DNA from 2 places in the Flintibacter hominis genome. Region 2 is predicted to be linked to the other one. Evidence: predicted binding sites of a transcription regulator. Region 2 holds the regulator's gene; the other holds the start of a gene.
What was found. Region 2 encodes HrcA, which represses chaperone genes, less so after heat shock. Its sites were predicted from a motif close to TGTTAGCACTCNNNNNNNNNGAGTGCTAACA; they were not measured.
Positions count from the first base shown of each region.

Region 1: H8S11_RS04100 (co-chaperone GroES) is a predicted target of HrcA. The motif match lies at 2,657-2,687, and genes of this name have one in related genera.

Region 1 covers NZ_JACOPO010000002.1:168,736-175,943, forward strand. The annotation lists gene H8S11_RS04090 (NfeD family protein) at 1-300, opposite strand, end outside; gene groL (chaperonin GroEL) at 636-2,264, opposite strand; gene H8S11_RS04100 (co-chaperone GroES) at 2,324-2,608, opposite strand; gene H8S11_RS04105 (diacylglycerol/lipid kinase family protein) at 2,798-3,712, opposite strand; gene H8S11_RS04110 (DUF3916 domain-containing protein) at 3,731-4,228, opposite strand; gene H8S11_RS04115 (THUMP domain-containing class I SAM-dependent RNA methyltransferase) at 4,237-5,358, opposite strand; gene H8S11_RS04120 (glutamate racemase) at 5,491-6,306, opposite strand; gene H8S11_RS04125 (two-component system regulatory protein YycI) at 6,437-7,208, opposite strand, start outside.
Region 2 covers NZ_JACOPO010000007.1:20,402-27,609, reverse strand. The annotation lists gene H8S11_RS10655 (cysteine desulfurase family protein) at 1-186, shown strand, start outside; gene H8S11_RS10650 (MATE family efflux transporter) at 216-1,604, shown strand; gene H8S11_RS10645 (MBL fold metallo-hydrolase) at 1,618-2,460, shown strand; gene H8S11_RS10640 (hypothetical protein) at 2,496-2,651, opposite strand; gene hrcA (heat-inducible transcriptional repressor HrcA) at 2,968-4,035, shown strand; gene grpE (nucleotide exchange factor GrpE) at 4,057-4,668, shown strand; gene H8S11_RS10625 (hypothetical protein) at 4,731-4,868, shown strand; gene dnaK (molecular chaperone DnaK) at 4,910-6,754, shown strand; gene dnaJ (molecular chaperone DnaJ) at 6,937-7,208, shown strand, end outside.

The DNA of each region.
Region 1 (7,208 bases), on a different contig from region 2:
TCCCTCTATGTTGTCGATGTCCTGGATCACTATGGCAGTCTTGCCGATCACCCGATCCGCGTTAGTGGCCACATTTTTGGTATCCAGATACCGGGCGGCCAATGGCCGCACCAGAGCCAGCGCCAGACCGGACAGAGCCAGAAACACAATCACCTGAACCCAGATCGCTCCGCCCATCCAGGCTGTGATCGCTCCGCCTAGGGCTCCGACGGCAAACCAAATGAAGGTCAGCCCCACGGTGGCCAGTTCCCCGAGGACCAGCACCACCATCACGATCAGCCAAATGGTACTCGGACTCATAGACACTCCTTTCCCCCGGTCCTGATGCACAGTCCCGAGGCTTGCTATATTGGTAGCATATCATATCCGCCAGGAAATTGCTACAATAACTTGCTGTCAAAAAATAAAATATTGGCTATAAATTAGTATGGCCTCAAATCTTATAGCCATCATACACAGAAAAAACCAATCAAACCGCACTCCTAGACATACCTATATTCCAAGCAAAAAAGTTCGGCTCTCACTTTTGATGAGAGCCGAACTTTTTAGTTTCTTAAACGTTAGGCTTTGACACGGACACGGCGGAAGGAAGTTGGCTTTCTACGTGCCCGGGTTTTAAAGACTAACCGCGTTTATCAGTACATGCCGCCCATGTCAGGGGCAGCGGGAGCGGCGGGAGCGGGAGGCTGGGGCTTATCGGCCACCAGGGACTCGGTGGTCAACAGGGTGGATGCGATGGAAGCGGCGTTCTCCAGGGCAGAACGGGTCACCTTGGTGGGATCCACAATGCCGGCGGGGATCATATCGCAGTACTCCTCCTTGTAGGCATCGAAGCCGTAGCCGGTCTTGCCGGACTCGCGGATCTTCTCCAGCACTACAGAGCCGTCGATGCCGGCATTGGCGGCGATCTGCTTCACCGGAGCGGTGAGGGCCCGGGCGATGATCTGGACACCAGTCTTCTCGTCGCCCTCGACCTGGTCGTACAGCTTCTCCACGGCGGGGATGGCATTCAGGTAGGCGGTGCCGCCGCCGGCCACGATGCCCTCTTCCACAGCGGCGCGGGTGGCGTTCAAGGCGTCCTCGATGCGCAGCTTCTTCTCCTTCATCTCCACCTCGGTGGCGGCGCCTACCTTGATGACGGCCACACCGCCGGCCAGCTTGGCCAGCCGCTCCTGGAGCTTCTCCTTGTCATAGTCGGAGGTGGTGACCTCAATCTGGCTCTTGATCTGGCCAATGCGGGCCTTGATGTCCTCGCTGCTGCCAGCGCCGTTGACGATGGTGGTGTTCTCCTTAGTAATCTTCACCTGACGGGCCTGACCCAGCATAGTCAACTGAGCTTCCTTCAGCTCCAGACCCACATCGGAGGAGATGACCTGGCCGCCGGTCAGGATGGCGATATCCTGGAGCATCTCCTTGCGGCGGTCACCGAAGCCAGGGGCCTTGACGCACACCACATTCAGGGTGCCGCGCAGGCGGTTGACAATCAGAGTAGACAGGGCGTCGCCCTCCACGTCTTCAGCGATGATCAGCAGCTTCTTGCCGGACTGGACCACCTGTTCCAGAATGGGCAGCAGCTCCTGGATGTTGGAGATCTTCTTATCGGTGATGAGGATGAGGGCGTCGTCCAGGTTGGCCTCCATCTTCTCGGTGTCGGTGACCATATAGGGGGTGATGTAGCCCCGGTCGAACTGCATACCTTCCACGACCTCGGAGTAGGTCTCGGCGGTCTTGGACTCCTCGATGGTGATGACGCCGTCGTGGCCCACTTTCTCCATCGCCTCAGCGATCAGCTTGCCGATGGTCTCATCGCCGGAGGACACGGCACCGACACGGGCGATATCAGCGGAGCCGTTGACCTTCTGGCTGTTGGCCTTCATGGCCTCAATGGCGGCCGCGGTGGCCTTGGCGATGCCCTTCTTCATGACCATGGGGTTGGCACCGGCCGCCAGGTTCTTCAGGCCCTCGCGAACGATAGCCTGCGCCAGCAGGGTAGCGGTGGTGGTGCCGTCGCCGGCCACATCGTTGGTCTTGGTGGAGACCTCCTTCACCAGCTGGGCGCCCATGTTCTCAAAGGGGTCCTCCAGCTCGATCTCCTTGGCGATGGTAACACCGTCGTTGGTGATAAGGGGAGCACCGAACTTCTTGTCCAGCACCACGTTGCGGCCCTTGGGGCCCAGGGTGATCTTTACAGTATCGGCCAGCTGGTTGACGCCCTTCTCCAGAGCCTTGCGGGCCTCCTCGCCGTAGCAGATAATTTTAGCCATAACACATTACCTCCGATTTAGAGTAAATTTGATACACGATTTGGGATAAAAAGACGGGTTTACTCAACCACGGCCAGGATATCATTCTGACGAACGATGGTCACTTCCTCGCCGTCCAGCTTCACCTGAGTGCCGGAATACTTGCTGGTAATGACCTTGTCGCCCACCTTCACGGTCATGACGACCTCCTTGCCGTCCACCATACCGCCGGGACCTACAGCGATGACCTCTGCCACTTCGGGCTTCTCCTTGGCGGCGCCGGTCAGGATGATGCCGCCCTTGGTGGTCTCCTCGGCCTCCACCAATTTTACGATCACACGGTCAGCCAGGGGTTTGAGTTTCATAACAAGTTCCTCCTTATATATGAGTTTTTTGAACTAACTTTCTCAGCGGTTTAGCACTCTTTTTATTTAAGTGCTAAATCTAACTATGATAATAACCGCTTTCTCAAAAAAAATCAACCCCTAAATCAAAAAAATTTGGGGTTGATTTTCTATAATTTACGTTTTGTTCACAAACATATGTCAAGAGTGCTAAACACAAGGGGCATAGCTCGCTCCAGCCGGGTAAAAGAAATTCACCTTTTTCTCTGACAGGCGGACGGTAAAAGTGGTGTCCCGCATGATCTCTCCATCCACTACCACGGTGATGGGTTCCCGGGCGGAGAAGGACACCTCCTGCCCGTGGTAGGCTCGAATCAGCGCGGGGTACTTCCAGTACAAGCCTTTCGCGTACTGGCCCGCCAGGCGCGCGAAGGTAGGCAGACTCACCTTGCCCACCCGCAGCACATCCAGCACGCCGTCGTCAGGCATGGCGTCGGCCACCGGCATAAAACCGCCCCCATAGTGCCGCCCATTGCAGATGCACAGGATGGCGGTGGGCTCCTGCGTCCAGCGGTCAGCCCCCATAGACACCGTCATGGGACGGCAGATTCCCCGTACAAGCACCTGCTCCGCCAGGGACAGCAGATAGGCCCATCGTCCGGAGACACCTTTCAATCGCTTGTATTTGTGTACTCCGGCGGCGATACGTGCGTCCACTCCGGCGCATATCACATCCAGCCCCAGCTTGCCGTTGCAGTCCATCAGGTCAAAGGCGGCCTGCGGCCCGGCCGCCAAAGCCTCGAGATTTGAAAAAATGCTGCGGTAGTTGGGCCCAAACAGTTTCAGAAAGTCGTTGCCCGTCCCCATGGGCACGTTGGTCACTGCCAGAAAATCGTGGCCCGCCGCCCCATTCACCACCTCGTTGAGAGTACCGTCACCTCCACAGGCGTAGATCCGAATGGGTTTCCCCAGAGCAGCGGCCGCCTCTGTCATTCGTCGGGCGTCCCCTTCTCTGGCGGTGTGGACTATCTTGCGAGGAAAAGGCAGTCTCTCCAGCAGCCGCTCCAGCGCCTCGGTACTATCCTTTTTCCCCGCAGCGGGGTTGATAATAAACAGATGGTCCATAGACACCTCCGAAACACCTCAGGGCAGCTCCCCAAAGCCCCAGATCAGCTGCTGCTCCACATAGCCTGCCCAGTGAAACTCCTCCAGCACGCACCGCTCCGGGAGGGAGCTCTCCAGCCCAAGCTCCGCCAGCAGGGAGGGACCTTCCTGGGGAATCCACAGTTGGTCCGCCGGGTCGGTACGCACCCAGAAGGTCTGGAAGCGGTCCGGGTCGTAGATGAGGATGATCTCCGCCAGAGCCGGGTCGCCCCCAGGGACAAAGAGGAATATTTTACAGGAGGGCAGGTCCGCCGGCCTGGCGGCAATCAGTTCCTCCGTCTTGTGCAGGAGGGCGGCCATCAGCGCCTTCCGGTCCTTCCCTCTGGGATGAAAAAAACGGTTGGCTCCCAGGTCCAGCCACTCCTCTCGAAAATCCTCTTCCGCCGGACACCAGTTGGGCTGGTACTCCTCTACCACCCGCAGAACCCTTTTCAGCTCCCGCCGATATCCCCGAAATTTTTTTATATGGTAAGGCATGACCCCTCCTATTTCATCCCGTACATAAACAGGTCGCACTTCAGCATCCCGTTATAGAGTTTTCGCTTCTTGTCCGCCTGCCGGCCGAAAGTCCGCTCAAACTCGGTGTGGGAGGACAAAAGGAAGAGCTTCCAGCCCTCTGGAAATTTGCTCCAGGCTCGGCCGAAGGCCCGGTACAACTCCTCCGCCTCCCGGCGCTCCATGATGCGCTCTCCGTAAGGCGGATTGGTGACCACCCGGCCATAGAGGCCGCCCCAGTGGAAGGTCCGGGCGTCGGCCGCCTCAAAGGATACGATGTCGTCCACCTCTGCCAGTTGAGCATTGTGCCGGGCCAGCTCCACGGCGGCGGGGTCCAGGTCGCCGCCCCAAATCTCATAATCCCCATCAAATTCCTGGTCCATGGCCTGGTCAGCCGCCTCCATCCAGAGCCGCTTGTCCAGCCACCCCCATTTTTGGGCGGAGAAGTACCTGTTCAGCCCCGGCGCCCGGTTTCGGGCAATCAAGGCAGCCTCGATGGGGATGGTGCCGCTGCCGCAGAAGGGGTCGCACAGGGGGTCCCGGCCTCTGTACCGGGACAGCAGGACCATGGCCGCCGCCAGCGTTTCCCGCAGGGGGGCAATCACCCCCTGGGCCCGGTAGCCCCTCTTGTGCAGCCCAGCGCCGGAGGTATCCAGCATCAGGGTGGCGGTATCCTTCATAATCGCGAACTGGATCTGGTACAGCGCCCCTGTTTCCGGCAGGGTATTCAAGCCGTAAGCCTCTCCCAGCCGGGCGGCCACCGACTTTTTCACGATGGATTGGCAGGCGGGCACCGAGTGGAGGGCGGAGTTGAGGGAGTGGCCCTTCACTGGAAACTGGCCCTCCCGAGGGATGAACCGCTCCCAGGGCAGGGCCCGCGTCCCTTCAAATAGAGCGTCAAAGTTTCCAGCCGGGAATGTCCCCAGCACTAGCAGAACCCGCTCCCCGGTACGCAGATTCAGATTCAGCCGGGGCAGGTCCCCCTCTGTTCCAGTACACAGCACCCGGCCATTTTCCGCCTGGACACTGGGCAGACCCAGCCTCCGGATCTCGTCAGCGCACAGCCCCTCCAGGCCAAACAGGGTGGGGACAGCAAAATTCAGCTCGCCCACAGGCAACACCTCTCCTCTCTTTTGTGGGTCCAGTATACCGTATCTGACGGTCTATGGCAAATTCTTTTTCTCCAAGCCGCCGGTGTAAAAAAGGGACAGGGCGATCTTCGCCCTGTCCCACATTTATCCCTGTCAAAGCGTCATAGGGGGATAGAAGGACACGCTCCCTATCCGCTCCAGTCCCACCTGGCGGGCCCGCAGAGCATACTCCTTCACGTCGCCGGTGGTATAGATGGTCAGTCCGCCCAATCTGTCGTCAGAGGCCAGCAACCGCTCTCCCTCCAGGTACTCCTTTAGGGCGCGGGCCATCTCCTCCGCGGGGTCGATGAGGGGCAGACCGGGATACAGGCGGCGGATGCTGTCCGCTACCAGGGGGTAATGGGTACAGCCCAGCACACAGCACTGGATGCCCTCCCGCACTATGCCGTCCATCTCCAGGCGCAGGTCCGCCTCCACCTCCGCCATGCCGGCAGGGTCCCCAAGGTTGTGCTCCACCAGCCGGGCCAGATCAGGACAGCCACAGCTGAGGACCACCAGCTTCTTGGGGCTGCGGGCCAATATCCCCTCCGGATAGCACCGGGAGTTGTGGGTAAAGACGGTGGAGATGACTCCTATCTTGTCTACACTCAGCCGTGCGGCGGCCTCCGCCCCCACCTGAACGGCGTTGAAGGTGGGGCAGGACACCTCCCCCTCACACTGTCCGATTACGCAGGAGATGGTATTGCAGGCCACCAGCAGGGCCTTCACATGATGATCCTCCATGAAGCGGAACATATACCGGGCCATGGCCACGATCTTGTCCTCTGGATGGTTCCCGTAGGGAATATGGGCGCCGTCCCCGAAATAGACCAGCTCCTCGCCTGGCAGCGTCCGCTGAACCTGCCGGACTACACTAAAGCCGCCGATGCCAGAGTCCAGGATTCCGATGGGGTCACTGGGATGGAACATAGACACACCTTCTTCTGCCGCCGGCGGGTTGCCGGCCGTCACCAGTGGATATTACCACAAACTGTCGGTCTGGTAAAGACGAAACTCCGCGGGGCGGTCAAGTTTTACCGCTCCGCGGAGATACCCTTCGTCACTCCACCCGGTTCAGCTCCCCGGTAAGCAGGTCCAGTTGATAAGCGCCGGTGTCCGTTGTGACGCGCCACACCGGGATCAGCTCCATGGGCCCGGACAGAGAGGTGACACTGATATAGCCCTGAACGATACTGTCCACCTGATTGCATACGTCGCCCAGCCCATTGAGGCCATTATAAAAGTAGACGAGCGCCGAGGCCACCGTAATGGGCCGCTGGTCCGTCCGCTCCACAGGGCTGCCCACCAGACGGCGGCCGGCGGTCATGGTCTCCAGCCCCTCCGAGCCCCATACCAGGGTAACCTGGTGGTTAAACAGGGGGATGCCCTCCCAGCTCTGGCGGACCGTCAGGGTATTCTCATCCCGTGCCGTTGTCTCTCCCTCGAACCCGATTTGGGTCAGGAGGTCCAGGCAACTCCTCTCCTGGTCCACACCCAGCGGGAAGCTGTCTGGCGATAATTCCGCCGAAAAGGATCCATCGCTGTGGAACTGGAGGGCGCCCGCCCCGTTTTGGTAGCGGTACACCCCGGCTCCTCTGGCCTGGACCACTACATCCTCCCCAAAAAGCTGGGTGGCCAAGCGGCTTTCCTCCTCCTGGTCCCGCTCCACGGTCTGGGGCCTGGGAACCATCTGGTCGTCGGGCAGTTGTCCCTCATGGATCTGTATCCCACGGTCAGTCAGGAAATCCACGGCCTGCTGGCGATTCTGCCTCTGGTTGGCGCTGTCCCGCCACTCCCGTTGGACCACAAAGAACAGTAAGCACAGATTGACC
Region 2 (7,208 bases):
TCCTCCGGCTCCGCCTGCCACAAGGGGAAACCCAGCCACGTCTTTGCCGCCCTGAAACTGCCCAAGGGGGAACGGGACGGGGTGCTGCGGATCAGCTTTTCCTACGATACCAAGCAGGAGGACGTAGACGCCTTAATTGAGGGATTGAAAGGGGCATCGGAGAAGCTGTTCCCATCCCTGTCCTGAATGAGAAACAACGAAAAAGGAGCGTTTCCATGTTTGCCTATATGCGGAGAGGACCGAATTTTTATAAGGAGGTCGCTGCTCTGGCCGCGCCTATCATCCTCCAGGATATGATCACCAGCACCCTGAGCATGGCGGACACCTTTATGGTGGGGCTGCTGGGGGAGGAGCCGATGGCGGCGGTTACCCTAGCCAATATTCCACTGTTTGTAGTGCAGCTTTTTATTTTTGGAGTGCAGAGCGGCTCCACGGTCCTGTTGAGCCAATACTGGGGCAAACAGGACATGGAGTCTATCAATCGGATCTATGGGATGGCCCTGTGGCTGGTGATGGCAGTATCGTCTCTGTGCTCGGTCATTCTGCTGATCTGTCCGGTAGAATTTCTCAGCCTCTTTGGCAACGACCGGGCGGTGGTGGAGCTGGCAGCCCAATATGGCCGGCTGGCGGGGCTGTCCTATGTATTCAACGCCTTTTCAATGACTTATATTGCAGCCTTCCGCAGTATGGAGCATCCCCAACTGGGAATGTACATTCTGGCTACCTCTATGGCAGTGAATACCTTTTTGAACTGGGTATTTATTTTCGGAAATCTGGGAGCGCCCGCACTGGGAGTTCAAGGGGCGGCTCTGGCCACCCTCATCGCACGCGTTTTAGAGGTTGTCATCGTGGCCTGTCACATGGCTAGGAATCGGATCTTCCGGGTGCGGTGGAGACTGGTCCTGCGGCCAGGAAAGCGGCTGGCCCGTCAATTTCTGATGTGCAGTGGGCCAGTGGTGCTGAATGAAACCCTGTGGGGGCTAGGTACCTCTATGTATCCCACAGTCATGGGACATATGGCGGGCAGCACGGAGATACTGGCCGCCTATACGCTAGCAGGAAATGTAGAGAAAATATGTAAGGTAGTTTCCATGGGACTTGCCTCTACCGCGGCGATTATCATTGGCCGGGAGATCGGTGCCGGACATAAGGACAGGGTATATGGAGTGGGACTCGCCCTGAACACCTTGGCCGCCGTAGGAGGCGCGGCGCTGGGATTGGCCCTGTGGCTGGTACTGGTTTTCCTGGCGCCTACCTATGTGTTCCCGCTGTTTAAGCTCTCGGCGGGAGCGGCGGCTGCGGCCACTATGATGATTACTCTCCAGGCGGTCATCATGCCGCTGAAGGATTTTAACAGCGTGAATATTGTGGGAGTCCTCCGGGGAGGGGGAGATGTGCGGGCCACTACGCTCATTGACATTCTCCCGCTCTGGCTGGTGGCAGTACCTATGGCCGCTATATGTGGGCTGGTGTTGAAGACGGGGATCTTTTGGGTCTACCTGTCCCTGGGGGTAGAGCAGTTTTGTAAGTGCGTCGGGGGAGTGTGGAGATTAAGGAGCGGCAAGTGGATTCGAGACTTGACCCGCTCTGGAGCACTGGAATAAGGAGGAACAGGACATGAAAGTTGCCGTATTAATGGAAAATACTGCCCAGGAGGGATGCGGTCTGGTGCCGGAGCACGGCCTGTCCCTGTATATCGAATATCGGGGGAAGAGGCTGCTGCTGGATGGGGGCGCCTCAGGACGGTTTGCCGACAACGCCCAGAAGCTTGGGGTGGACCTGGCGGATGTGGACCTGGGGGTGCTGTCCCACGGCCACTATGACCACGCCGACGGCCTGCGCCGGTTCTTCCAGCTCAACCAGAGAGCCAAGGTCTATGTCCGCCCCCAGGCCGGAGGGCCCTACTTCTCCATGACAGAGGAGGGACCCAAATTTATTGGCGTCCACCGGGATATCTGGGAGGGGGCCAGAGAGCGGCTTGTCCCAGTACCGGGACCTATGGAGCTGCTGGAGGGTGGGTGGCTGCTGCCCGACGGTCCAAAGGACCCGGCCTTTATGGGAAAGGCGTCTAACCTGGTCTGCAAGCGAGGGGAGGATGACTTTGTCCCGGACGATTTCAGCCACGAGCAGTCCCTGGTGCTGGAGGGGGAGCGGGGACTGGTGGTCTTCAACTCCTGCAGCCATGGGGGCATCGTCAACATCGTGCGGGGCGTGCTGGACCAGCTGCCCGGAAAGCGGGTGCACGCCGTGGTGGGCGGACTGCATATGTATGCCAAGGGGGGGACTGGCATGAACTGCTCGCCGGAGTATGTACAGTCGGTGGCTGACGCGCTGAAGGCCCTGGGGGTGGAGCGAATCCTGACCGGCCACTGCACCGGACAGCCAGCCCTGGAGCGGCTGACGGAATACTTCGGTCCCGGCTGTCAGGGACTGTATACCGGCCAGGTGTTTACCCTATAAAAAAGAAACATGACCGCCTGTCTATGGACAGACGGTCATGTTGTTTTCTCCTCTAAGGTGGAGAGATATTGGAGCAGAATCGTTTCCACCAGGTTGGAGAGCGAGCGGTTCTCCAGCTGGGCCTGGGCGCGGAGGCGTTCTACCATGTCCTCATGAAAACGAAAGCTGTAATTCTTTTTTTCGATTCCCATAAAATCACCTCATATCTAGTGTAATACATTAGAAACATTTGTCAAGAGCCGGAGCTCTTAGCAGCAAAAGATAGAAGATGCAAAAAATTGGCGGGATTCATTTGTTTACAACAAATTCATAAAGTGCCTATTGACAATTCTGCCCCCCGGTGGTACATTATCTTTAGCACTCAGGAGTATTGAGTGCTAACAAAATGATCAAAGCGCAAGCAGGCCGGCATAAGGATATAAGACGAAGGGTCCGCGGAGCGGAGCTGTCTTGAGTCGGAACGGCCGGAAGCGCATGCCGAGATAAAAGGAACAGGGGGGTGGAAACATGGAGCTGACGGATAGAAAAAGACGGATTCTTCGGGCCATCATTGAAACCTATATCGCCACCGCCGAGCCTGTGGGCTCGAAAATGGTAGCGGAGCGGGCCGGACTGGATGTGTCCAGCGCCACCATCCGGAACGAGATGGCTGATTTGACTGATATGGGCCTTTTGGAGCAGCCCCATACCTCCGCCGGACGGGTACCCTCCGCCGCGGGCTACCGGCTGTATGTCAATGAGTTGATGGGTCATCAGCAGCTGACCATGCAGGAGACTCAGCGTATCAACGAGGCGCTGAACCTGAAGATGGAGGAGCTGGATCGAGTGATCGACCGGGCGGGAAAGGTCCTATCCCAGTTCAGCGACTATCCTGTATTTACCATGGCCGCCCCCGCGGAGCGGATCACCGTCAAACGCTATGACCTGCTGAAAGTGGAAGAAAACGCCTTTATCGCCGTGGTCATGACGGACAACTCCATCGTTAAAAATAAACTCATCCATATCCCTGAGGAGGTTTCTGACACCCAGCTCCAACTGCTCTCCGCGGTTCTGAACAGTTCCTTCGTGGGACTGACCCAGGAGGAGATGGAACAGACCTTGGACAAGATGGAGACCCGCACCGCTCCAGGCGCCTTTGAGCTGATTGCCCTGGTGGTGGACTTCGCGGTGGAGATCCTGTCGGAACAGAGCAGCCAAAAGGTCCGAACTACCGGAATCACTCACTTGCTGGAACACCCGGAATACCGAAGCCTGGACAAGGCTAAACCTCTGATGAACTATCTGGCCGAGGAGAAGGATGTGGCCCGGCTGCCTGTGACAATGACCGGCGGCCAGAACATGAACATCCTGATCGGGCCGGAAAATGTCAGTGACGCGCTGAAGGACACCAGTGTGGTCATGGCCAGCTACGACATTGGAGAAAATATGAAGGGCGTCATCGGAGTGGTTGGACCCACCCGGATGGACTACGCCAAGGTCACCGCCCGCCTGTCCTATTTTGCCGACAGCCTGACCCGGATGTTCGGCAAGGGAGAGTTACCCCCGGCAGAGAAAACAGATACACAGGAGCCATAAGCAGGAAAGGAGCGCCGCATCGTGAGCGATAAAAATAAAAAGAAGCAGGCCCAGCCTGAGCAGTGTCAGGAGGATATTCGGAAGGAAGAGGCTGTGGAGCCTGAGGAAGAGGCTGTTCGCACGGAACAGGAGGAGAAAGGGGGGCCCCAGGAGGCCGGCGAGGCCGCCCAGGAGGACCAGAAATCAGGGGAGGCACCCAAGGAGGAGCCCTCCGGAGAGGGGACCGCACCCCTCGACGACCGCTTTCTCCGCCTGGCCGCGGAGTACGACAACTACCGAAAGCGGACCGCCAAGGAGAAGGAGTCCATCTGGAACGACGCCAAGGCGGATACCGCCGCCGCGTTTCTTCCCGTCTATGATAACCTGGAGCGGGCCTTGAAGCAGGACACCGCCGACGAAGCCTACAAAAAAGGGGTGGAGATGACGATGAACCAGCTGAAGGAGATCCTTTCCAAGCTGGGCATCACTGAGATTCCCGCCCTGGGCCAGCCCTTTGATCCGAATCTCCATAACGCCGTTATGCACGTGGAGGATGAGAGCTTGGGCGAGAACGTAGTGGCCGCCGTGTTCCAGGCCGGCTTCCAGTGCGGCGAGAAGGTCATCCGCTTCGCCATGGTGCAGGTGGCCAATTAGGGGAACGGAACCGAGGTGTGCGGCTTATTTTCAAAAGCCGATGGGATTAAAGGAGGAAAACAGTGAAAAGAAATCAGCCCTGCAAGCAGTGCTGTAAAGCGAAAACCTGTGATGCTGTATCCTATACCCTGCTGCTCGCTGGGGGCCTGCTGGCCTGGTGCGCCGCACTCTACGCCATCGGGCCGCTGTTCCTATTTTAACTTTGTAAACATGAATGTCATATATTTAGGAGGAATGAATTATGTCTAAGATCATCGGTATCGATTTAGGTACGACCAACAGCTGTGTAGCGGTCATGGAGGGCGGCGACGCTGTCGTCATCCCCAACGCCGAAGGCAACCGCACCACCCCCTCTGTGGTGGCTTTTTCCAAGGACGGCGAGCGTATGGTGGGTCAGGTGGCCAAGCGCCAGGCCATCACGAACCCCGACCGGACCGTCATCTCCATCAAGCGTGAGATGGGCTCCGACTACAAGGTGAACATCGATGGCAAGAAGTATACCCCCCAGGAGATCAGCGCCATGATCCTGCAGAAGCTGAAGGCGGATGCCGAGGCCTATCTGGGCACAACAGTCACCGAGGCCGTCATCACAGTCCCCGCCTACTTCACCGATGCCCAGCGCCAGGCCACTAAGGATGCTGGTAAGATCGCCGGCCTGGACGTGAAGCGGATTATCAACGAGCCCACCGCCGCTGCTCTGGCCTACGGCGTAGACAAGGAGACCGCCCAGAAGGTCATGGTGTATGACCTGGGCGGTGGCACCTTCGACGTATCCATCCTGGATATCGACGACGGCGTCATCGAGGTGCTGGCTACCGCTGGTAACAACCGCTTGGGCGGCGACGACTTCGACAAGTGCGTCATGGACTGGATGGCCGCGGAGTTTAAGAAAACTGAGGGTGTGGACCTGACCGGCGACAAGGTGGCCATGCAGCGCTTGAAGGAGGCTGCTGAGAAGGCCAAGATCGAGCTGTCCGGTGTCACTTCTACCAGCATCAACCTGCCCTATATCACCGCTGATGCCACCGGCCCCAAGCACTTGGACCTGACCCTGACTCGGGCCAAGTTCGACCAACTGACCGCTCACCTGGTGGAAGCCACCAGCGGCCCTGTGAAGCAGGCTCTGTCTGACGCCGGACTGAGCGGAAGCGATTTGTCTAAGGTCCTGATGGTGGGCGGCTCCAGCCGTATTCCCGCGGTTCAGGAGATGGTAAAGAAGCTGACTGGCAAGGAGGGCTTCAAGGGCATTAACCCCGACGAGTGCGTGGCCTTGGGCGCCGCTCTCCAGGGCGGTGTGTTTACCGGCGACGTGAAGGACCTGCTGCTGCTGGACGTCACCCCCCTGTCCCTGGGCATTGAGACCATGGGTGGCGTGATGACCAAGCTCATCGAGCGTAACACCACCATCCCCGTGAAGAAGAGCCAGACCTTCACTACCGCCGCTGATAACCAGACCTCCGTAGAAGTCCACGTTCTCCAGGGCGAGCGTGAGATGGCCCAGTACAACAAGACCTTGGGCCGCTTCCATCTGGACGGCATCGCTCCCGCACGCCGGGGTGTGCCTCAGATCGAGGTCACCTTTGATATCGACGCCAACGGCATCGTGAACGTGTCCGCCAAGGATATGGGCACCGGCAAGGAGCAGCATATTACCATTACCTCCTCCACCAATATGTCGAAGGACGACATTGATAAGGCAGTCAAGGAGGCTGAACAGTTCGCCGCCGAAGACGCCAAGCGGAAGGAAGAGGTGGACATCCGCAACAACGGGGACCAGATGGTTTATCAGACAGAAAAGACCCTGGAGGAGATGGGCGATAAGATCCCCGCTGGAGATAAGGGCAAGGTGGAGAGCGCGCTGAACCACCTGAAGGAAACCTTGAAGGGAAATGACACCCAAGCCATCAAGGAGGCCACCGAGGCTCTGACGAAGGAGTTTTACGCAGTGAGCGAAAAGCTGTATGGCCAGGCGCAGGCCGGCCAGCCCGGCCCCGGCCCCGATATGGGCGGCGCCCAGGGTGGCAGCGCCGCCGGCCCTGATGTGGTCGATGCGGACTATGAGGTCGTGGACGACGATCAGAAGTAATAGAAATCTATGGTCCGCGCGGGCGGGGCATCGCCCCGCCTGCGCGCCATTGTGCCTGTTCAAAAGAGTGAAGGGTAAAGAGTGGAGAGTGAAGATATGGTCATTCACTCCGGGCATATGCGCCGCAGACCTTATCTCCGCTCTTCACGTTCCACTCTGAACTCTGAAACAGAGGTGATATCATGCCAGAACAGAAACGAGATTATTACGAGGTCTTGGGCGTGTCCAAAGGGGCCTCGGACGAAGAATTGAAAAAAGCGTACCGTAAGCTGGCCAAGCAGTACCACCCCGACATGAACCCGGGGAACAAAGAGGCAGAGGCCAAATTCAAAGAGGTCAATGAGGCGTATGAGGTCCTGTCCGACAAGGAGAAGCGGGCGAAGTATGACCAGTTCGGCCATGCGGGAGTAGACCCCAATTTTGGGGGTGGCGGCGGCTTCGGCGGCTTCGATAT